2 regions of the Lactobacillus juensis genome follow, and region 1 is predicted to be linked to the other one. Evidence: predicted binding sites of a transcription regulator. Region 1 holds the regulator's gene; the other holds the start of a gene.
The links. The regulator HrcA, encoded in region 1, represses chaperone genes, less so after heat shock. The targets are predictions, from matches to a motif close to TTAGCACTCNNNNNNNNNGAGTGCTAA.
Positions count from the first base shown of each region.

Region 2: clpP (ATP-dependent Clp endopeptidase proteolytic subunit ClpP) is a predicted target of HrcA. The motif match lies at 1,645-1,671, and genes of this name have one in related genera.

Region 1 covers NZ_BTTS01000001.1:198,645-211,253, forward strand. The annotation lists gene infB (translation initiation factor IF-2) at 1-2,039, shown strand, start outside; gene AAA926_RS00990 (ribosome-binding factor A) at 2,058-2,420, shown strand; gene truB (tRNA pseudouridine(55) synthase TruB) at 2,466-3,359, shown strand; gene ribF (riboflavin biosynthesis protein RibF) at 3,378-4,310, shown strand; gene hrcA (heat-inducible transcriptional repressor HrcA) at 4,444-5,493, shown strand; gene grpE (nucleotide exchange factor GrpE) at 5,506-6,093, shown strand; gene dnaK (molecular chaperone DnaK) at 6,112-7,974, shown strand; gene dnaJ (molecular chaperone DnaJ) at 8,053-9,195, shown strand; gene lepA (translation elongation factor 4) at 9,561-11,399, shown strand; gene recJ (single-stranded-DNA-specific exonuclease RecJ) at 11,434-12,609, shown strand, end outside.
Region 2 covers NZ_BTTS01000001.1:695,602-708,210, forward strand. The annotation lists gene AAA926_RS03295 (SH3-like domain-containing protein) at 1-1,532, opposite strand, end outside; gene clpP (ATP-dependent Clp endopeptidase proteolytic subunit ClpP) at 1,693-2,277, shown strand; gene AAA926_RS03305 (class II aldolase/adducin family protein) at 2,385-3,128, opposite strand; gene AAA926_RS03310 (hypothetical protein) at 3,129-3,389, opposite strand; partial or broken gene AAA926_RS03315 (PTS galactitol transporter subunit IIC) at 3,607-4,948, opposite strand; gene AAA926_RS03320 (PTS sugar transporter subunit IIB) at 4,967-5,284, opposite strand; gene AAA926_RS03325 (PTS sugar transporter subunit IIA) at 5,296-5,763, opposite strand; gene AAA926_RS03330 (DeoR/GlpR family DNA-binding transcription regulator) at 6,100-6,882, shown strand; gene whiA (DNA-binding protein WhiA) at 6,915-7,850, opposite strand; gene mgfK (gluconeogenesis morphogenetic factor MgfK) at 7,857-8,882, opposite strand; gene rapZ (RNase adapter RapZ) at 8,887-9,765, opposite strand; gene AAA926_RS03350 (HdeD family acid-resistance protein) at 9,857-10,399, opposite strand; gene uvrA (excinuclease ABC subunit UvrA) at 10,450-12,609, opposite strand, start outside.

The sequences.
Region 1 (12,609 bases):
CTGCCAGAATGAAGAATAAACAAAAGGCAAGTCCAGTTAATAAGCCTAAAGCCTTAGATACAAATAGTGCACCTGAACCAGCAAAAGAAGAAAAGCGTCGTGGTAATGGTCACGGCCGTAATTCTGGTAAACCTGGCAGAAAAGGTAAAAATCAAACTTTTGGTGCCAATAATTATTCTAAGCATCAAGAAAAACGCAAACGCAAGAATAAGAAAAAGCAATTTGAACAGGTACCAAAGAAACAGCCAACTCAGAGAAAAGAACGTCCGTTACCAGAAACACTGGTGTACGAAGTTGGTATGAATGCTCAAGATTTGGGTAAATTGTTGCACCGTGAACCAGCTGAAATAGTTAAAAAACTATTTATGTTAGGTGTGATGACTAATCAAAATCAGTCACTTGATAAAGATGCAATAGAATTAGTAGCTGCTGAATATAATATCAATGCCAAAGAAAAAGTTCATGAAGATATATCTGACATTGATACTCTTTATGATAAGAGAATGGCTGCTTCTAAGGAATCTAAGCATCAGACCAAGCGTCCGCCTGTAGTTACGATTATGGGACATGTTGATCATGGTAAGACTACTTTACTTGATCGTTTGCGTCATACTCACGTGTCTGCTCATGAAGCTGGTGGCATTACGCAGAAAATCGGTGCCTATCAGGTAAGAGTTGATAATAAGCCAATCACATTTTTAGATACGCCTGGACATGCAGCATTTTCTAATATGCGTGAACGTGGTGCTGAAATCACCGACATTGTTGTACTGGTTGTAGCTGCAGACGATGGAGTTATGCCACAAACTGTTGAAGCTATTGACCATGCTAAAAGTGCTAAGGTTCCAATTATTGTTGCAATTAACAAGATGGATGTACCAGGTGCAAATCCTGAACATGTTACTGAACAGTTAATGAAATACAATTTGATTCCGGAGAATTATGGTGGTGACACTATTTTTGTAAACATTTCTGCCAAAACTGGTGAAAATGTTGATGAACTTTTACAAATGATTCTCTTACAGGCAGATGTCATGGAATTGCAGGCAGATCCTACGCAAAAGGCTATCGGCACCGTTATTGAAGCTCGGCTTTCCCGTGGACGTGGACCAGTTGCTGACCTTCTAGTTCAACAAGGTACATTAAAAGTTGGTGATCCAATTGTTGTTGGAAATCGCTTTGGTAGGGTTCGTGTTATGACGAATGACCGCGGTCGTCAGGTAGAAAAAGCGACTCCATCTATGCCAGTTGAAATTACTGGACTAAATGATGTGCCTGAATCAGCCGATAAGATAGTTGTCTTTGATGATGAAAAGACAGCAAGAAGCGTTGGTGAGCAAAGAGCACAGCAAGCTTTACAACAGTCTCGTGAAAATGTCCAACATGTTACTCTTGATAACTTATTTGACACGATGAAGAAAGAAAACATGAAAGAAGTAGACGTTGTCTTAAAAGCAGATGTACAAGGTTCAGTAGAAGCTTTACAACAATCGCTTGAAAAGATAGAAGTTGAAGGCGTTCGTGTTAATATTATTCATGCGGGTGTAGGTGCAGTAAATGAATCGGATGTTACATTAGCAGGAGCTTCGAATGCCTTTATTATTGGCTTTAATGTTCGTCCAACCGCTACTGCTAAATCTCAAGCTGAAACAGATGGAGTAGATATCCGACTGTATAGTATAATTTATAAGGCAATTGATGATGTTAAAGCTGCTATGAAAGGTATGCTTGAACCAACTTATGAAGATAAGGTAGTCGGTAACTTGACTGTACGTGAAACTTGGAAAGTTTCTAAAGTTGGGACGATTGCTGGTGCATTTGTTGATTCTGGATATGTTTCAAAAGATTCTGAAATCAATTTGATTCGTGATGGAGTTGTTATTTATACTGGAAAAGTTGCGTCACTCAAACGGTTCAAAGATGATGCCAAGATTGTTAAGCAAGGATTCGATTGTGGTTTAACTATTGAGGGCTATAATGATATTAAGATTGGTGACGAAATGGAAGCCGTCGAAAAACAGGAAGTTAAGCCTGAATAAGTTAACTGGGAGGAAAGTATGAAACACAGAATAGGTCGTGTTGAAGGAGAAATCCTCCGTGAATTGACGAAAATTTTACGCAAAAATATTCGTGACCCACGAGTTAATGATGTTACAATTACAGCGGTTGAATGTACAAATGATCTCTCTTATGCTACTGTATACTACAGTATTTTTTCTGAAGATTCTAAAAAAGAAGAAGAAGCGGCTGCCGGTTTAAATAAGGCTAAGGGAATGATGAGGCATTTGTTAGGGCAAGTCCTAACTGTTTATAAAGTTCCCGAATTAATTTTTAAACGAGATAATTCAGTTAAATATGGAAGTAAAATTGATCAGTTAATCGCTGAAGTAAAAAAGCAGGATGCAAATCGCAATAATTAAGAAAAGCGCTGTGAAGCGCTTTTTTCATGGTTAAGGTATTAAAAAATGTTAAATGGTATTTTAGTGATAGATAAGGATAAGGGTATGACAAGTGCCGACGTAGTCTATCATTTACGCAAAGTGTTGCATATTAAAAAAATGGGTCATGCTGGTACCCTGGATCCTGATGTTACGGGAGTGCTACCAATTGCAATCGGTCAGGCCACAAAATTGATTGAACTGATGCATGAGGAAAACAAAAAATACATAGGTCAAGGAATTTTAGGCTTTGCCACCGATAGTTACGATATTAGTGGCAAAAAAACAGATTTTAAAAAAATTTCTACCGAAGTTAAAGCAAATCAAATTCAAAAAGCTATGCAAGAGTTTGTGGGCAAGATAGAGCAGGTACCACCTGTTTATTCGGCCGTCCGAGTAAATGGCAAGCACTTGTATGAATATGCAAGAGCAGGTATTAAAGTTGAAAGGCCTAAAAGGCAGGTTGAAATTTTTTCTTATAATCTTACAAATGAACCTGTTTTTGATAAAGAAAATTGTCAAGAGGTTTTTGATTTTGAAATTGAATGCAGCAAAGGGACCTATGTTCGTTCTTTAATAAATGATTTGGGAACAAAGCTTGGTGTGCCAGCAGTAATGAAAAATTTGCGCCGCACCTCTAGTTCTGGCTTTGATATAGATCAAGCTGTTAAATTGACTGAAATTACCAAAAATCCTAATTTGGTAACTGCATTGCTTCAACCGATCGATTCTTTCTTTACTAGTTATGTCCATGAGGATATTGATACAGATCTGTGGGTCAAAGTTAAAAATGGTGCAACGATTTCTTTGAAAACGAATGCAAAAAAGGTGGCATTACGGTACAATAATAGCGTTAAGGCAATTTATCAGAAAGATGGTACCATGTATCGCCCTTATTTAATGCTTTTACAAAATGAATAAGTGAATGAAGGTCTTATTGTGGAAATTATCCATTTAACTTACCCGTTTAAGGAAAATATTATTCCTCAAAAAATAATTCTTGTTTTAGGGTTTTTTGACGGCGTTCATCGTGGTCATCAAGAATTAATCAAAATCGCAAAAGAAAAAGCAATTCAAAAGCATTTACCATTAGTAGTAATGACATTTGATCGGCATCCTAAAGAAATTTATCAAAATAAAGAAGTTAGTTATATTGATACACTAGCTGAAAAAGCCTATAAAATGCAGAAACTAAAAGTTGATTTTTTGCTCGTGATGCATTTCAATGATGCATTTAGCAAACTGACTGCACAGGAATTTGTTGATAAGATTATTGTCAAATTAAATGCCGATACAGTTGTAGCTGGTTTTGACTATACTTATGGTCCCAAGCAGATTGCCAATATGAAAAACTTCCCTAAATTTGCCAAAGGAAGATTCAATATTATTGATGTTCCAAAGCAGTCGTATGATGGCCAAAAAATAGGCTCTACCGAAATTAAAAGGGCCATCACCAGTGGGGATATGGAATTGGCTGCGAAGTTATTAGGATTTCCGTATGTTATGTCGGGCTATGTGGGTCACGGTTTACGTAATGGTCATAAGCTTGGTTTTCCCACTGCGAATCTCGTTTGGCCTAAGGACAAAGTTGTTCCTAAAATTGGAGTATACGCTACTAAGACCAAGATTAAAGGTAAGTGGTATGACTCTATGACAAGTGTGGGCTATAACGTCACGATTAATGAAGGTAAAAAACTTTATATTGAATCAAATTTATTTGGATTCGATCAAGAAGCCTATGATGAAGAAATAATAATTAAATGGTATAAGTATACCCGTGGTGAAATTAAATTTGATAACTTGAAGGATCTAAAAAAACAAATGAGCGCTGACGAGTCAGAAATTAAGACTTATTTTGCAAATATTGATTAGTATAATTGATTTTAAAGAGATGAATGTTTTTTGTAAAAAAGTTAGCACTCAACTTGACATTCTGCTAAAAGCTAGTATCATATTAATTGTTAGCACCTAATAGGATTGAGTGCTAAAAGTGAGGGCGATATTTATGTTGACCGAACGTCAAGAATTAATTTTAAAAACTATTATCAATGATTTTACGCAGACACATGATCCTGTTGGCTCTAAGACAGTCATGAATCAGTTGCCTATCAAAGTTTCAAGCGCAACTATTCGTAATGAAATGGCGATTTTAGAAGATAAAGGTTTGATTGAAAAAACTCATTTGTCAAGTGGTCGTGTACCTTCAACTGAAGGGTACCGTTACTATCTTGACAATTTAGTTGAGCCTTTACAAATTTCATCTTCTGTTTACAAGAAAATCATTAATCAGCTTGATCAGCCGTTTCATCAAGTAAATGACATCGTACAAGAAGCGGTTAAAATTTTGTCTGACTTAACAAATTACACTGCATTTGCGGAAGGACCTGAAAATAGTGATTTAACTATTACAGGTTTTCGGATTGTGCCTTTATTTAGCAGACAAATTATGGCTATTCTAGGTACTAGTGATGGTGATGTTCATGACCAGGTTTATAGCTTACCAAACAATATTCATGGTGATGACATTGAGCGTGCCGTACGTATGATTAACGATGAACTGGTTGGAAAAACCTTAGATCAAGTTACACCAGGTTTTCTCAAGAAGACCTTAGGAAAAAAACTAAAAGCTGCTCATGTTTCTGAATTAATAGATTTAGTTGAAGATGTGATTAGTGATGCTGCCAGCGAGCAAATGTATGTCGATGGTCAGATTAATTTACTCAATAATATTTCTTTAAGCGATGTTTCTAATTTGCGTTCATTATATGAAATGATTGAGCATAATGATTTGATATCCAGTCTTTTGGATCGCGAGCAAAATTCTAAAAGTGACCGTTATCCTGTTCGGGTTAGCTTAGGATCTGAATTGTCCAATGATCTGTTAAAGGATTATAGTCTGCTTACGGCAGAGTACAGTGTTGGTACCCATGGGAAAGGTATAATTGCTCTACTTGGCCCTGATAATATGCCGTATTCTCAAGTTATAGGATTACTTGAATATTTTAGAAACGAGCTATCTAAAAAGCTGCTTGATTATTATGGTAGATTCAAATAAAGGAGGTTAGCCGTGAGTAAAGAAGAAAATAATAGTAAAAACTCAAAAAAAGAGCAAAAGGAAGCGGCTGCATCAAAAGAAACTAAAAAGGATTCTCAAGCTAAGGCTAACGAAAAAAAGAAACCTGAATCTTTAGAAAGTAAATTACAGCATAATTTGACTCAGTTGCAAAAAGAAAAAGACGATTTGGAAGATAAGTACTTGCGCAGTCAAGCAGAAATGCAAAATATGCAAAATCGTTATAATAATGAAAGAGCGCAGCTTATTAAATATGAATCACAATCCTTAGCCAAAGATGTTTTACCAGCGATGGATAATTTAGAAAGAGCTTTGGCAACAAAGGTTGATGATGAAGCTTCAAAGCAGCTTAAAAAGGGAGTGCAAATGACACTTGATTCTCTGGTTAAAGCCATGAAAGATCACGGAATTAGTGAAATCACTGCTGAAGGTGTGAAGTTTGATCCCAATTTGCACCAAGCTGTTCAGACAGTTGAAGCTGAAAATGAGGATCAAAAAGATCATGTTGTGCGTGTTTTGCAAAAAGGATACTTATACAAAGATCGTACTTTAAGACCAGCAATGGTTGTTGTAGCACAATAATTGAAAGGAAGCATATCAATGTCAAAAGTTATCGGAATTGACCTCGGAACTACCAACTCAGCGGTTGCTGTTCTTGAGGGTAAGGAACCAAAAATTATTACTAACCCTGAAGGAAATCGGACAACTCCTTCAGTAGTAGCTTTCAAGGATGGAGAAATTCAAGTCGGTGAAGTTGCTAAGAGACAAGCTATTACTAACCCAAATACTATTTCTTCAATTAAGCGTCACATGGGTGAAGCTGATTATAAGGTCAAGATTGGTGATAAAGCATACACACCGCAAGAAATTTCTGCTATGATTTTGCAATATATCAAGAAATTCTCTGAAGATTATCTTGGTGAGAAGGTTACCGAAGCAGTTATTACCGTTCCGGCATACTTTAATGATGCTCAACGTCAAGCTACTAAGGATGCCGGTAAAATTGCGGGCTTAGACGTTAAGAGAATAATTAACGAACCTACTGCATCTTCACTTGCGTATGGTCTTGACAAAGATGCTGAAGACGAAAAAGTTTTAGTTTACGACCTTGGTGGTGGTACTTTTGATGTTTCCGTTTTGCAATTAGGTGACGGAGTCTTCCAAGTACTTTCAACTAATGGTGATACTCACCTTGGTGGTGATGACTTCGATAACAAGATTATTGATTGGTTGATTAAGAACTTTAAAGATGAAAATGGTGTTGACCTTTCTAAAGATAAAATGGCTTTGCAAAGGTTAAAGGATGCTGCTGAAAAGGCTAAGAAAGATCTTTCTGGTGTGTCTTCAACTCACATTTCATTACCATTTATCTCGGCTGGTGAATCTGGTCCATTACATTTGGAAGCTGATTTAACTAGAGCAAAATTTGACGAATTGACTGCTGATTTAGTTGAAAAGACTAAAATTCCATTTGATAATGCTTTGAAAGATGCTGAATTAACAGTTAATGATATTGACAAGGTTATTTTAAACGGTGGTTCAACTCGTATTCCTGCTGTTCAAGATGCAGTTAAGAAGTGGGCAGGAAAAGAGCCTGATCACTCAATTAATCCAGACGAAGCTGTTGCGTTAGGTGCCGCAATTCAAGGTGGTGTCATTTCTGGTGACGTTAAGGACGTTGTTTTACTCGATGTTACTCCACTTTCGCTAGGTATTGAAACCATGGGTGGCGTATTCACCAAGTTAATTGAAAAGAATACGACAATTCCAACTTCGAAGAGTCAAATCTTTTCTACTGCTGCCGACAATCAACCTGCTGTTGATGTCCACGTCTTGCAGGGTGAACGCCCAATGGCTGCCGATGATAAGACATTAGGTCGCTTCGAATTAACTGATATTCCTGCAGCTCCTCGTGGTGTGCCACAAATTCAAGTCACTTTTGATATTGACAAAAACGGCATCGTTAATGTTTCTGCTAAGGATATGGGAACTGGTAAAGAACAAAAGATTACCATTAAGAGTTCATCCGGTTTATCCGATGAAGAAATTAAGAAGATGCAAAAAGAAGCTGAAGAACATGCTGAAGAGGATAAGAAGAAGAAAGAAGAAGTTGACCTTCGTAATGAAGTCGATCAATTAATCTTCTCAACAGAAAAGACTTTGAAGGATGTCAAAGGCAAGGTATCAGATGATGATACTAAGAAAGTTCAAGATGCACTCGATGCTCTGAAGAAAGCTCAAAAGGACAACAACTTGGATGAGATGAAGACCAAGAAGGATGAATTGTCTAAAGTTGCCCAAGACTTAGCAGTCAAATTGTACCAAGCTAATGGCGGGGCTCAAGGTGCACAAGGACAAGCTGGACCTCAGGCAGGACCACAAAATCCTGGTTCCCAAGATGGTAATTCAGGCAGTGGTTCCGCAGGTGAAGGCGAGTTTCATAAGGTAGACCCAGATAAGTAAAGGGTTTATAATTGAATAAATTAGAAAAGAACTGCCAAATAGTAGTTCTTTTCTTTTGTAAAGTTAAGGAGCTTATAGATGGCACAAGAAGATTACTATAGCGTTCTTGGTGTTGATCGCAATGCCAGTGATAAGGAAATTACCTCTGCTTATCGTAAACTTGCCAAAAAATACCACCCTGATTTAAACCATGAACCCGGTGCTGAGGAAAAGTATAAGAAGGTTAATGAAGCTTACGAAGTTTTGCATGACAAGCAAAAGAAAGCACAATATGACCAGTTTGGATCCGCCGGAGTTAATGGTCAGGGTGGCTTTGGCGGTGCAGGTCAAGGATATAGTGATTTTGGCGGCTTTGGTGATTTTGGTGATATTTTCAATGACTTCTTTGGTGGAGATACTGGTGGTAGTCAGCGTCGCGCCAACCCAACTGCGCCAACTCGTGGTGAAGACTTAGACTATACTTTGTCCATTGATTTTATGGATGCTATTACTGGTAAAAAGACTCAAGTTTCATACACACGTAGTGAAACCTGTCCTACATGTAAAGGTAATGGTGCTGAAAAAGGAACGCACCCGCTAACCTGTGATAAATGTAATGGTACTGGTTATATGACTATCACCCAAAAATCTTTGTTGGGAGTTATTCGTCGTCAGACAGTTTGCGACAAATGTCATGGTAAGGGAGTAATCATCGAGCATCCTTGCCAGACATGTCATGGTAAAGGCGTAATTGATAATAAAAATACCATTGAAGTTAATATTCCCGCCGGAATTGATAATGGTCAACAATTACGTTATGAAGGCCAGGGAGAAGCAGGTAAAAATGGTGGCCCTTATGGTGACCTTTATATCAGTTATCGCATCAAACCATCAAAAGATTTCGAGCGTAAAGGAACTACTATTTATACTACTGTTCCAATATCGTTTGCGCAGGCAACTTTAGGCGATGAAATTAATGTTAAAACTGTGCATGGAGAAAAGAAGTTGAAAATTCCTGCTGGTACACAACCTAACAAGAAATTTACCATACACGGTGAAGGTGTTCCGTATTTGCGTGGCAACGGTAATGGCGATCAAATTACCACTGTTCAAGTACAGATTCCAAAATCAATTAATGAAAAACAGAAACAGGCCCTGGTTGATTTCGTTAAAGCCGGTGGTGGTTCAATAACACCACAAGAAAAGGGATTCTTTGAGAGATTAAAGGAAAAGTTGCAATAAAAATATGCTATTATTACTTTAATGATGGTTCTCAAAGTGGAGAATTATGATGTTGAGTTGCCCAAAAGGTTATAAATACTGGTGTCAAAATGATACTGGTTTGTCAATAAAATCCAGTGCTCCTTGCTGGGCAAAAAAATTCAAAGATTATATGAGACTTTTTAAAGAAAATGGCAAGCCAAATAAAAATGGCATCGCAAGATATTATTAGTATTATTTGAAAGTTTAACTAAAGGACTAATTCTTCAAAATTGGAGGGATTAGTCCTTTAAGTTTGATAAGTAATTTCTTTACCCTAATTAATTTTATAGGTGCTTACGAATTTGTTATAATAATAAAGATAGAGTAAAGGGTGCAAATTATATATGGACATAAAAAAATTACAAGATTATCAGAAGCGTATTCGCAATTTTTCTATTGTAGCTCATATTGATCATGGTAAGTCGACGATTGCCGATCGAATTTTAGAGTTGACTGATACGGTATCTGAACGCCAATTAAAAAATCAGATGTTAGACGATATGCCGCTGGAACGCCAACGCGGCATCACCATCAAGATGAACTCAGTAGAAATTAAATATCATGCTCAAGATGGCGAAGACTACATTTTTCATCTAATTGATACACCAGGACACGTAGATTTTTCTTATGAGGTTTCCCGTTCCTTAGCGGCTTGTGAAGGTGCACTGTTAGTTGTAGATGCTTCACAGGGTGTACAAGCACAAACTTTGGCCAATACCTATTTAGCAATTGATGATGACTTGGAAATTTTGCCTGTTATAAATAAAATTGATCTGCCTTCAGCTAATCCTGAGCAGGCTAAAGAGGAAATCACAGAAATGCTGGGGTTAGATGCTTCCGACGCTGTCGAAGTTTCCGGCAAAACCGGGCAGGGAATTAAGGAGTTGCTTGAACGGATAGTTAAAGATATACCAGCTCCTAATGGGGATCTCCAAGCACCGTTAAAAGCGTTGATTTTTGATTCAAAATATGATGACTACCGCGGTGTTGTTTTATCTGTGCGGATTGAAGAAGGTACGGTTAAACCCGGCGATAAAATAAAAATCATGAATACTGGTAAGGAATATGAAGTTACTGAAGTTGGGGTTTCCAGTCCACACCCGGTTAAAAAAGATATTCTAATTGCTGGGGATGTTGGTTATTTAACTGCTAACATTAAGTCTGTTCGTGAAACTCGTGTTGGTGATACTATTACTTCGGCTGAGCACCCAACTGCTGAAGCACTTTCCGGTTATCGTCAGATACCACCGATGGTTTATTCAGGTATGTATCCCGTTGATAATTCTAAATACGATGATCTTAAAGAAGCTTTGCAAAAACTGCAGCTAAATGATGCTGCTCTAGAGTTTGAACCCGAAACTTCGACCGCTCTTGGGTTTGGATTTCGTTGCGGTTTTTTAGGTTTGCTTCATATGGATGTGGTCCAAGAAAGACTAGAACAGGAATTTGACCTAGACTTAATTATGACCGCTCCTTCTGTTGATTATCATGCCATTATGAATGACGGTACGACCAAAGTAATTGATAATCCTTCTGATTTACCGTCTGCAGGTGAATATAAGGAAGTGCAGGAACCTTTTGTTAAAGCAGAAGTGATGGTCCCGAATGATTTTGTCGGTCCGGTGATGGAACTATGCCAGCGTAAACGTGGTGAGTTTGTGACTATGGACTATTTAGACAAATATCGGGTTAACGTGATTTACAATATGCCGCTAGCTGAAATTATTTATGATTTTTTTGATGATTTAAAATCTTCCACTAAAGGTTATGCCTCACTTGATTATGAAATAACGGGTTATCGGGCAACTGATTTAGTTAAAATTGATATCCTGTTGAATAAACAAGTGGTTGATGCTCTCAGTTTCATTGCTCACCGTGATGAAGCTCAAAATAGAGCAAGACAAATGACATCAATGCTCAAGAAATTAATTCCCCGGCAGAACTTTGAAGTTGATATTCAAGGGGCAATTGGAGCAAAAATTATTTCTCGTGCCACTGTTAAGCCTTACCGCAAGGATGTTACTTGGAAAATTCATACGGGAGATCCTGATAGAAGGGCAAAACTGCTTGAAAAGCAAAAGCGGGGTAAAAAACGGATGAAAGCAGTAGGTCATGTTGAAATTCCTCAAGATGCTTTTATGGCTGTTTTAAAAATGAATGATGATGGCTTAAATTCAAAATAGAAAATAAATATAAAAAGGCTGAATTAAACATATGATTGAATGGCGTGAGCGTAAAGGTGAAGAATTAGCTCCGGAATTGATTGAAAAGTATCAGCTTAGCCCTATTACGGCTAAGCTGCTTTCTTTGCGCGGAATAAATACTGCAGCAAAAATTGAATTTTGGTTTAATGCCACTGAAGATGATTTAGCAGATCCCTATTTAATGCACGATATGAAAAAAGCTGTTGACAGGATTAACCAGGCAATTGATGCGGGCGAAAAAATTACCATTTATGGTGATTACGATGCTGATGGCATTACAGCCACTACTATTATGGTGGAAACACTGGGCATTTTAGGTGCCGATGTTCATTTTTTCATTCCCGATCGTTTTAAAGATGGCTATGGACCAAATCTTGAGTCTTACAAGAAAATTGTAGCAGATGGGACTAAGCTGATTATTACTGTAGATAATGGTATTACTGGAGTTGACGAGGTTGCTTTTGCCAAAAGTAAAGGTGTAGATACAATAATTACAGATCACCATAAATTTCAAGAGCAAGTTCCTGAAAGCTATGCGTTAGTGCATTGCAACTACCCTGGCCAAAAATATCCGTTTGATGATTATTGTGGTGCTGGAGTGGCCTATACTATTTGCCGAGCTTTAATGCAGGATTCAATGCCAGAATTATTGGAACTGGCAATGATTGGCACAATTGGAGATATGGTCAAGGTTTCCGGAGAAGGTCATATTATCGTTAAACGCGGTTTAAAAATGCTTAATGAGACTGAGCGGCCGGGCTTAAGGGCTCTTATAAAAAATGCCGGTTTACAAATGGGGCACATTGATGAAACAGATGTTGGCTTTAATATTGCACCAAGATTAAATGCTGTGGGCAGACTTGCCAATGCAAGTTTAGCCGTTGACTTACTATTATGTGAGACTGACGAGGAAGCTGAAAAAATAGCGGATAAGATTGAAGGATTAAACGATGAACGTAAAAATTTAACTGCTGAAGTTTATCAATCTTGTATTAATCAAATTAAAAATAATGGTTGGCAAAGAGATAAAACTTTAGTTTTATATAATCCCAAGTTCAATGAAGGGGTTTTGGGCTTGGTTGCAAATAAATTAGTTGAGAAAACTCATAAGCCAACCATAGTCCTGACAAAGAATGAAGAGGGAATTATCAAAGGTTCGGGGAGGTCTGTAGATGGTTTTAATCTTTTT
Region 2 (12,609 bases), 500 kb from region 1:
TGCTTGGGATCATAAGTAAAACCCTGGACAGGTGAATTGTTATTAACGAAGTTGCCATCAGTTTTTCCTACTAATTTTGGATACCAGTTATCACCGGTACGAGTAAATTCCCAGTATTCATAACAATTATTTTCAGTATCATGATAAACGGTGTACATATCATAATCAGAAATCATCACGCCATTATGGAAATAGCGGTTAGTCGTGCCGTCATCAATCCACGTTTTGATTGTCCAAATTTTATTAATCTGCAAGTCGCTTTTACGTATTTGAATTAATTCTTCAGAATCATTTGTGTCTTTTAAAGTATTGTCGTTGTTTAAAACATAAATGTATTTGTCACTTGAGCCCATAGCTTGGCCGTGGCCGATTGGAATATATGGACTAACTTTGATATGTTTAACGTAATTGTTAAACTTCTTTTGGGTCATATCAAGTAGGTGCTGTGCATTATATGGACTAGTTAATTTGTTCAAATCGTAACCTACAATATGCCCAGACATCACATCGGTATGACTCAAAAGACTAGTATAGGCCCAACCATCAGAAACGGTTACTCCTTCTGGGATATGGCCGACACGATTAATATTATCATCTGTTGGATCTGCAACACTTAATAAAACTGGTTGATAAAACTTAGTTTTCAGTGTCAAATTACCGCTGGTTAAAGTATGTTTACTATCTTCAGGACTATACTCTGTGGGACTAACATAGTTTAAGGATGAACCATAATGAGTTTTCCAAGCTTGATAATCATTTGTGCCTGGTTGAGCTGGGAAGGAATTAAAAGTATCAGCATTAACAATCCCTTCTTTAGTGCTCTTTCTAACCGTTACTTTAACGGTGGCAGTTGCGTCTCCATATGTATATTTTACTTTATATGTTTTAGGAGTACCACAATTTATACTATCTTTAGAAACAATTACCTGACTATTGTCAATTACGGTTCCCATACTATTTGTAACATATGAAATTGCATCTTTTGTTGAAAAGTCATAAAACTCATTGCGAACCAAAGTAACAGTCTTAGGAACGGCGATTCTGTTTCTGTCAAAGTAATTTTCATTTACATAACCTACTTCACGACCATTGACATAAATACGCCAATAGCGATATTTCTTGGTTTCGATCAGTTGATCCGACTGAATATGACTATATTGAAAATTAATACCGTCGGCTACTTTGGTATTAACTTTGCCGTCTTTAACTTCTTTCCAAACCTTATAGTTTTTATTACCGGCAACTTTTGTCATCATAGCAAAACCAGTAACAACCTGTTTTGGCTTTGGCTTAGGTTTAGTATTATCCTGATCATCTGTGCCGTTTTGATCAGTTTGACCAGACTTATTGGCATCAGTATTATCAGAATTTGCATCAGTTGAGCTATTCGATGATTTATTACTATCATCTTGAACTGGCGGCTGAGTGCTACTGGAATCTGCCGCAACTGATGTAGTTGAAAAACCGGTATAGATCAATAGTCCGGCAACTAGAGTCAGTAAATAGGTTATTGTTTTCTTATAAAGCTTCAAAATATATCCTCCAATATTTAAGTTTACATCTAAATTATATAATAAAAACCTTATTAAAAAGAATACAATTTTAATACACTTTCATTGACAGCAAGTAATGTAAGTGATTTAATTAGCACTGTACTTGATAGAGTGCTAATTATATTTAGGAGGTAGAAAAATGCTTGTACCTACAGTTATTGAACAAACTGCACGTGGCGAACGCGCATATGACATATATTCACGTTTATTGAAAGACAGAATCATCATGCTAAGTGGTGAAATCAACGATGATATGGCAAATTCAATTATTGCACAATTACTATTTCTTGATGCTCAAGACAACACCAAGGATATTTCACTTTACATTAACTCACCAGGTGGTGTAATTACTTCTGGTTTGGCAATCATGGATACCATGAACTTTATTAAATCAGATGTTTCAACCATCGCTATTGGTATGGCAGCCTCTATGGCTTCCATTTTACTTACTAGCGGTGCAAAAGGTAAACGTTTCGCATTACCTAATTCAACGGTTCTAATTCACCAACCTTTAGGTGGTGCTCAAGGTCAGCAAACTGATATTCAAATTGCAGCCAATGAGATTCTAAAGAGCCGTGAAAAGATTAACCGGATTTTACATGAAACTACTGGTCAACCTTTAGAAAAGATTCAAAAGGATACTGAGCGCGATAACTACATGACCGCTCAGCAGGCTAAAGACTATGGTTTAATTGATGAAATCATGGTTAACCAAAAGAAATAAAACTTATCATCAACCAAAAAATTGATGCTCTTTAAGAGTAAAAAAGGAAGTCACTTCAATCTGACTTCCTTTTTGCTTGAATAGATATTTACTTTTATCCTAGAATTTCAACTTACCATACCATCAGTACTTTGGCCACGTGATTGATATTGATCTATAATTCCTAATTTCTTAAAGATCGCCTGTTTATATGCAATCTCTGCATTCCACTCAACTGTTTCTAAAACTTGTGCTGCAGCATGCAAATCTGTTTCAGTAATTAAAACCCCGTGGCTGTTTAATAGAAAAATATTTTCTTTTGCATTATCACCAAGCTTTACCAGTTCATCATGCACTAAATCTGCAAGTTCTTTACTGCAGGCTACTCGGTATGGTAAACATTTAATTTTACCAAGAGGAACATTAAAAGAGGTAATCTCTGTTAAATTAGGCATATCCTGACCCAGTGTTGCCCAAAACATGCTTTTCGGAGCATGAGAATGGTAAACTACTCTAATATCCTTATTTGCTTTATAAGCTCCTATATGCATGTTGATTTCACGGGTTAATCGGCCTTCACCAGCCATTTTTTTGCCTGTTTCCAAATCAATGACTAAAATTTGAGAAGCATTTAGTTTTGAAAACCACGCTTCTGACATAAAAGTAGGAGTCATTAGTAAGTAATCGTGGTTAGCATAATAAGTCTGGTTATCATAAGAGAAAGTTTCATCTGGAGTAATTTTTACGGAAATATTTCCACCAGCGATATTTGTCATCTTCCGATTAAACATTTCACGTGCTACTTCAGCAATATCTTTACGTTCATTTTCAAAAGGAAGTCTTTCCTTAGTTATATTGTAATTCTCTATCATCTAATTATCTCTTTTCTTTACTTCATATTCTTTGCGTTTTTTATAGGCAGCCTGATACTTAATTTCTTTTTGGCGATTATAATTTTCAAAAATTACTGGATCACCATATTTAGCTATAAAAAGACTAAACAAGGTTACGCTGATACAACCCATAATATTTTGGGTCAAAATTGCTTGAATCGTTAAAATGATGTTAATGAATAAAGCAAACGACCACCATATTTTGGTTAGTTTTTTCGTTTTTGGAGTTTTATCTTTCATTTGATTACTCCGTTTTACTTGTTAAAGTTCGTAAAATCTACGTCATTAATATCGTTGATTGTGAAGTTGCCTTTTGTTGCAGGACTCGAAATCTTTTTATGCACATTAGCAAAATCAATGCCGTCTATACTAGAAATACTCCATGATTTATCTTCTTCATTAACCTCAAGATCATCTTGAGTACTTTCTTCATTGTTAACCTGACCATTATTTAGGGCATAACGCTTGCTTGGCAAGGCAATTTTATTTTGATCTTTATAAAGCCAAACAAAAATTAATAACCATACTAAAGCTGCAGCTATTGCCCACCACTTGCCATTAAAGGCTTGGGCAAAAAACAATCTAAAATCTGGTCCTTCAAAAGTTGACCAAGACAGCTGCTGACCAGGATTAACATGAACTGCTCCCGTCGATTTAGCCAAATTGGTAATAACTGGAGCAAAATAAGTTGCTCCGTAAAGGAAAATTGGGGTTGTAATGATACCTAATGTCAGCATTCTCCACAGGTTGGCTCCTGTTAAAAGCAAGGCTGCGACCACAAATGACAGATTTATTATTCCGGCAAACGGTAAAACTGTGTTACCAGGTAAAACCATCGCCATAATTAACATAACTGGTACTAAAATGATTACTGTAACCCATAATTCATTTCTTCCTGCAAGAATTGGCCAATCTAATCCAATGAATACTTGGCGACCTTTGAAGTGCTTCTTCATCATTTCGTTCATAGCATTAGCAATCGGATTTAAGGCTTCCATGAATAATTTTGAAATCATTGGAAACATTGTCATGGCTGCTGCGGCTTCAATGGCAAGTTTCAAAGAACCTGAAACAGAATAGCCTGCTCCAAAACCTAGTAATAAACCAATAATCGCACCCATCACTGAGTTATCGGCGAAAATACCTATCTTCTTTTGAATTGCGTTAGCATCGGCTGGCTTATTCATTATTGGAATAAAGTCTAAAAGTTTATTTAGTGGCATTAATACCACTGCAAACAATGTAACAAAATGAGGAACAGTAACTCCTGGAATTCCCGTCAAATCCTGAATGTGGCGTTGCCACATGTCTCCTGCTTTTAGTTCTAAAACTATTTGAATGCCGGCAACAATAAAGCCATAAAATGCATTATGCGTGAAGTATAAAACAACTACATAAGTGAAAATTTTGTTCCAAACATTCCACATATCTACATTCAAAGTTTTTGTCCAATTAAATGTCAGCATGACAAAATTAATTAGTAGCAAGAACGGAAAGAACAAAAAAGCTGCTTTGTATGACCATGTGATTGCAGCTACACCTGGCCACCCTTGGTCAATAGCATTCAAGCTTAAGTGCAACATCTTAGACATTGCCTTAGCAGCTGGTGATATTGAATCAGTCATGTAGTTAACAACTAAAGTCATTCCGCTAAAAGCAACACCTAGTGTAAGTGAAGCTTTAACCGCTTTGCTCAATTTTAATCTTGCTATGATAGAGATGATGAACATAATCAATGGTACAAAGACCGCTGCTCCTAAGTTAAGAACATAATTGACTACGTTTTTTAATATCTCCATTTAACTCATCTCCTTTCATTATGCCTTACTTTTTAATGACATCATGGCATTGACCAATTCTAGATAAGTTTTGTCACCTTTCGACCCTGTCAAAATATCAACTCCGTTCACTTCCGGAATCCCCTCTTTTTTGCAAATGTCATGAATCTCCGGTGTGGGTTTTGCTAACCAAACATAAATATCATAATTTGGCAAAACACTGGCTAGTTGTTTAAAATCTGTTGCTTCAACCTCTACTCCTTTTACTGAGTGGTCCTCCAAAAAAGACTTTACAGTACCTACAACTGTTTCACTGGTAGCAATACCACTACCGCATGCAACAACAATTTTTAACATAATAAACTCCTTTAAAATCTATTTACTAAAAATTCATAAACTTCTTCTGGCTTAGACAGCTTTTTAAATGATTTAACGAAACTTTCGTCATTCATCAGCTGCATAAATCTTTGTAATAACTTGACTTGTAAATCTTGTTTTTCTTTAACAATTCCTAAAAAGAAAAAATAATTTGTTTCCATATCCTCATTAGTTCCCATTTGCTTCATCTTGATTTGTCCTGCCGTTTTCACAACAGCGATAAACGCCTTTTTGACATTTTCAGGATTAGCATGTGGTAAGGCAATAGGTAAATACTGGGTGTTTAAACCAGTAGGAAATTCTTTTTCTCTTTCTGTTAAAGCTTTAAAATAACTTGATTCAACTACATTGAATTTTTCAAGCTCTTTGGCAATTTTCTGATATAATTCAGTGCAATTGCTTGCATTTAGGTCCCAGAATACGAGATTACGGTCAAATAAATCGGAATAACTACTCATTAAATCCTCCTTTTGTTCAATTGTTCGAACATTTTTGAACTTTCAAATTACAAGTATGATTATAAAACGCTTTCATGCACATTTCAAGTTTTTTATGTAAAAAAATATATTATTTGTTCACAAATGTTCAAATTTATGAACTCAGAATAAAAAATATGTAAAATATATTTCTACGTGCTCAAGCCTTGTAAACGTTATAATTAAAGCTGTTAAGATATATATAATTTATCAGCCATTTTGTTCAAATCTAAAACTATAAAAATCTTTATTATCTTCATATTCATTTTCTTTTGATAATATGATATTTGAATTATTGGGTAAACAGGAGGAGCAAAGTTGAATGTTTCAAAAGCAGATCGGTTACAGCAAATAATCGAAATTTTAGCTAAAAATAAAAGAATAAGTACAAAAGAATTGCAAAAAAAATTAGGAATAAGTATTTCAACCTTAAGAAGAGATCTAATAAGTCTCCAAGCGACAAATACAATTAGTCGAACACACGGTTATGTCAGTTTGCTTGAAAATTCCAACGTAGAAATTGCTTATGCAACTCGAAGAAGTGAAAATGTGGCAGTTAAGAATAAGCTTTGTAAATATGCAGCAGATTTGATTACTAATGGAGCTGCTATATTTTTGGATGGGTCTTCAACCTTAACTTTTTTGCCCAAGTATTTTGCTGGAAAAGAAAATCTGCATATTATTACAAATAATATAAATATTGTCGATGAAGTTACACAATTAAAGAATATTGACATCTCTGTATTGGGAGGACAAATTTCTAATCGCTCTAATTCAATACTAGGTCCAAAAGCAATCTATGATCTTAACAATAATTATCGACCAAATTTAAATTTCATCTCTTGTAGTTCAATTGATGAAAATGGGATATATATGGCCGACGAAAGCCAAACATACATGAAGAGAGCAGCAATTGCAAAATCAGAGAAGACAATATTACTAATTGACCATACAAAGTTTGGAAAAAAAGATTATATTCTTTTATCGGATTTCAATTCAAAAAAAATAAAGACCATTATTACTGATAAAACCCCATCTATTGCTATTGCTAAAAATATAACTAATAGTGGCATAGACCTTATCGTCACTTCAACACAATAAAAGAAACCCATCCGCATGGATGAGTTTCTTTTTTATTTCTGGATGTTTTCTGCTATATCATGAATTTTTTTAAAACGATGATTGACTCCTGATTTTGATATCGGACCGTCCGGGACTTGCTGTGCTATTTCTTTGAGTGAAAGTTCTGGTTCCTCTAATCTTAGTCTAGCCAAACCCTGCAATTTTTCAGGAATATTTTCTAAGCCAATTTTGCGCTCAATTAGTTCTATGTCTTCAACCTGTTTCGCAGCAGCATTTGCCGTCTTTTTTAAATTGGCTGTATCACAATTAACAAGCCGATTGACAGAATTACGCATATCACGCATAATACGCAGGTCTTCAAAAGACAACATTGCATTTAATGCCCCAACAATATGTAAAAAGTCACCAATTTTTTCGGCTTCTTTTAGGTATACAATGTAACCCCGTCGCCTTTTCGTACTTTTAGCATTCAAATTAAAGCGATCATTCATAATCTTAAGTAAATCATCGTTATGATCTTGATAAATAGAATAAATCTCTAAATGGTACCTACTAGTGTTGGGATTATTCACACTACCGCTAGCTAAAAACGCACCCCTAAGGTAGGACATTGCTCCTTCACGTGATTTAATAATTCTGTCTGGAATTCTAGTAATTAAATTTAACGTAGGCGTTAAAATTTCTAAATTATTCAGTATCTCTTTAACGTGATTTTGCAATCGTACCAAGTACTGGTTATTTTTCTTAAGCTTCATTTTTCGTGAAACTATTAGTTGTGGTTCAACTTTATATGCGGTCTTTATTAAAGAAAATATCCGTCTAGCAATTGCAGGGTTTTCAGTAGTAATATCAAGGCTAAACTGATGCTCGTGAAAATTTAAAACACCATTCATACGCAAAAAAGCAGCTAATTCTGCTTTAGCATGTTCAGGATGAATTGGCAATGAGGTCAATTCTTTTTTCACATTACTTGCATAGCTTGCCATTATTTGTTAATCCTTTCTGCGAGTCATTGCGGCATATGCCAAGTTGATGATTTCTTTAGCTACTTTCATGCCATCATGAAAAACCAAGCCACTATGTTGGTCAATAAAATCATCAGTAATCACGCGACAGCCCTGCTCACGTAACCCCTTGAAATCGTTTTTAACAGGCTCAAGGTAGGCATCATAATCTTTAGGATTAAACTTAGACATATCTATTTTGGCACCATTGACCAATGTCGTATTAATATAATGTCCGCCGAGATGGGCATTGATTACTCTAACGTGATCACAATCTGAAAAGTGATCCGTTTCGCCTAGCTGAGTCATGATATTGCAAATATATATTACTTCTGCTTTAGTTTTTTTGACAGCTTCCCCTAAATTAGGAATCATCAGATTAGGCAAAATTGAAGTAAACAAACTCCCCGGGCCCAAGACTACGGCATCAGCATTTTTAATTGCATCTAAAACAGGTAGTACGGCTTCTGGTTCCGACTTGGAGTTTGTATCAGTGACCCACACCCGTTTAATTCTTTTATCCTTATCAGTAATTTCTTTTTCACCAGCTTGAATGGAGCCATCAACAAACTCAGCGTTAAGCGTTAAGGGTTCATTAGAAGCTGGGAAAACATGTCCGTCCACTTTCATCATTTTAGATAAAGACTGGACAGCATCAAAAATATTTCCGTGCATTTCATTCAAAGCAGCAATAATTAAATTGCCAATGGCATGACCAGAGAAAAAGGAATCGGAAGATTCAAAACGATATTGAAAGACGTCTTTTTCTTCTTGGGAAATTTCACTTAACGATACTAAGACATTACGGATATCACCAGGTGGAACAACATTAATAAAGTTGCGAATTGAACCAGAAGACCCACCGTCATCTGATACTGTTACAATTGCTGTAATATCAGCATTTTTCTCTTTTAGTGCATTCAAAACAACAGGTAGACCTGTACCGCCACCAATAACTACAACATGAGGTCTCCTGCTTTTACTGGTATGATTTGCTTTTTCATCAAATGTCATATAATCACCTATTTCTAGTGTAACGACTAATTTCACGATGGGTTAGGTCAACCGTGTAATCTTCAGCCAAATCTTTGGCTAATTGCTTTGCAATTGCTACACTGCGGTGCTGTCCACCTGTACAACCGATAGCAATAGTCAACTTGCTTTTACCCTCTTTGATATAGCCTGGTAAAGCATCTTTTAATAAGTCCAAAAATTTTTGATAAAAGCTGCGCGTTTCCTTTTTCTCCATCACATAATTAAAAACTCTCTTATCAAGACCAGTAAAAGGGCGCAATTCCGGTATATAAAACGGATTAGGCAAAAATCTAACATCCATTACAATATCAGCGTCAATCGGCATACCATATTTAAAACCAAAAGATAATACTTCAATTGAAAAGGGTTGTTTATGCTGTTTACTAAACCTATTTGCCAATTCTTGTTTTAATTCTTTGGGACTTAAATTAGAAGTATCAATTATGTCATTTGCCCGACTCTTAATACCAGTTAAAATTCGTCTTTCTTCCTGAATACCATCAAGTAAGCGACCATTATTGGCCAATGGCGGAACACGTCTTGTTTCTTTATAACGTGCTACTAAAGTATTATCTGCCGCATCTAGAAAAATAATTCTAGTTTGGACAGTACCATTGTCTTCCAGGGAATTAATTTCATTATCAAGATCTTTATAAAATCGTTTAACACGCAAATCAATTACCACTGCTACTTTAGTAAAATCATCCGAGTTAACAATTAAGTCCCAAAAACTAGATAAAAGCGATGGAGGTAAATTATCAACCACAAAATAGCCCATATCCTCTAAAGCATGAGAAGCCACGGTTTTCCCTGCACCACTCATGCCTGTAACAATCAGTAGCTGCTTTTTATGCTTAGCCATTTTTGCTGACCTCCTATTACTAAAATTATAACATACCAGGTGTTTCATTACTTTTTTTGGCAAAAAAAAAGTTCAAATGAACTTTTTAAATTTATCTGTTGACAAATGCTGCAATTATCTGATTAATACCAAAGATTAGCAACCAGAAGGAAACTAGCCAAATTAATGTTAAAGCTGACAACGCAGGATTAAACATCAAACTAATTGCTATCAGTAATCCCAAGATATTTAATATTAAATTGAGCCAAAAGAAAAAGGTAGAAATCTTTCTCATACTCCATGAAAAAATGATCCCGGTAATTGAATCAAATAAGAACCAAAAGGCAAACAAATAAGCGATTGTTAAGCCAGCGGCATCGTAGGAATAGAGAAATAAAATTCCGACAATAATATCAAGCACCCCTGAAACAATCGACAACCAACTGGAAGGGATAAAATACCGAAAACGACTGTAGAATACCAGCCACACGAATCCCTGAACAATTGACACAATAGCAAAAAGCAATACAAAGGCATGGAGTGCTTTACCAGGATGACGCAACAAGAACAATCCGGCAATTACCATTAAAATACCAGAGATAAATGCTGCCCAATTAAACCCGCGATTTTCTCTGTAACTAGAAAAATTATCCATTTCTATTCCTCCTTGCGCTTTATTGTACACTTTATCGCAATAAATTAATACTATTTACTTGCTTTTTTACTAGCCTTTTCAGTTAATGCTGTGTCACGCTTAAGCACAGGTTTTAAGTACTGACCAGTATAACTTTCCTTAACTTGTGCCACCTGTTCCGGCGTTCCCGTAGCAACTATTTTGCCACCACCTTCTCCTCCTTCGGGACCAAGGTCAATTAACCAGTCAGCATTTTTTATCACATCAAGATTATGTTCAATTATCAAAACGGTATTTCCTTGATCAACCAATCTTTGCAAGACTTCTAGCAGTCGCTTGATGTCATCAGTATGAAGTCCAGTTGTTGGTTCATCGAGAATATAGAAATTCTTTCCCGTGGATAACTTTTGCAGTTCAGCAGCCAACTTCATTCTTTGAGCTTCCCCACCAGAAAGAGTAGTCGCAGATTGCCCCAATTTGACATAGCCTAGGCCAACATCTACAATCGTTTGCAATTTGCGGGCAATTTTAGGGATATTTTTAAAAAAGTTGCAGGCTTCGCTGATAGTCATATCCAGCACTTGTGCGATATTTTTCTTGCGGTAGGTAACCTCTAAAGTTTCAGAATTATAACGACTGCCATGACATACTTCACAGGGAACATAAACGTCTGGTAGGAAGTTCATTTCAATCTTGATAATGCCATCACCATGACAGGCTTCACAACGACCGCCTTTAACATTAAATGAAAAACGTGCCTTAGTATAACCCCGAAGTTTGGCTTCATTTGTCTGGGCAAATAAAGCTCTAATGTCATCAAAAACACTGGTATAAGTAGCAGGATTACTACGAGGGGTCCGACCAATTGGACTTTGATCAATATCTATAATCTTTTCAATATTTTGATAGCCACTAATGGATTTGTATTTGCCAGGCTTTGTTTGGTTACGATTTAATTTTTGCGCTAGAGCCCGCTTTAAAATCATATTAACTAAAGTTGACTTGCCGGATCCAGAAACTCCGGTAACCACAATTAATTTGCCTAATGGAAATTCTACCTTCAGATTTTTAAGGTTATTTTCCGCTGCACCCGTAACAGTAATTTTTTTACCATTACCTTTACGCCTTTTTAACGGAACAGGAACAAACTTTTTGCCAGCCATATATTGCCCTGTCAGGGATTTTTCATTCTGTTCAACCTCTTCTGGCGTACCGGCTGCCATGACTTCACCACCGTAAGTACCAGCACCAGGTCCCATGTCAATCAAATAGTCTGCTTGCCTCATAGTTTCGTCATCATGTTCGACAACGATAAGTGAGTTTCCCAAATCACGCATGCGCTTCAATGCAGCAATTAACCTGTCATTATCACGTTGATGCAAACCAATTGATGGCTCATCTAGAACATACATTACACCTGAAAGATTAGAACCAATTTGAGTCGCAAGCCTAATTCTCTGAGCTTCGCCGCCAGATAAAGTATTAGCAGAACGCGACAGGGTCAGATAATCCAGGCCTACACTATTTAAGAAAGTGAGTCTGTCACGGACCTCCTTTAATATTGGCTTGGCAATGACAGATTCCTGCTCATCAAGTTTAATATTATTGAAAAATTCGAGAGCATGACTGATTGCCAATTCTGATGCCTCAGCAATATCCTTGCCATTAACTTTAACAGCTAATGCTTTACGATTTAACCTTTTGCCATGACAGGTTGAGCAAGTAAGTTCAGTCATGTATTTGCCCATAACATCACGCATGAACTTAGACATCGGATGATAATAGCGCCTTTCGACGTTTTCCATAGCACCCTCAAAAGGTGCAGTAGTATCATTGACACCAAAATCACCAGTGACATGAAATTTGATTTTCTTGGCCGAGCCATGCAAAATCGTCTCTTTTTGCTTTTTGGTTAGCTTACCAAAAGGTTTATTTAGAGGAATTTTCAATGCCGCACAAGCTTGTTCAAGCATTTCCCCATAATACTTCGAATTCTTCCATGGTGCGACTGCACCTTCAGCCAAAGTTTTGTTTTTATCTGGAACAACCAAATCTTCATCAACTGATAACTTAACGCCCAAGCCATCACAGTCTGGACAAGCGCCAAACGGTGCATTGAAAGAGAAAAGCCGCGGTTCCATTTCTCCTACAGTAAAACCGCATTTAGGGCAGGCATAGTACTCTGAAAAGTTGATTGTTTCTCCACCGATAACATCAACATTCATATAACC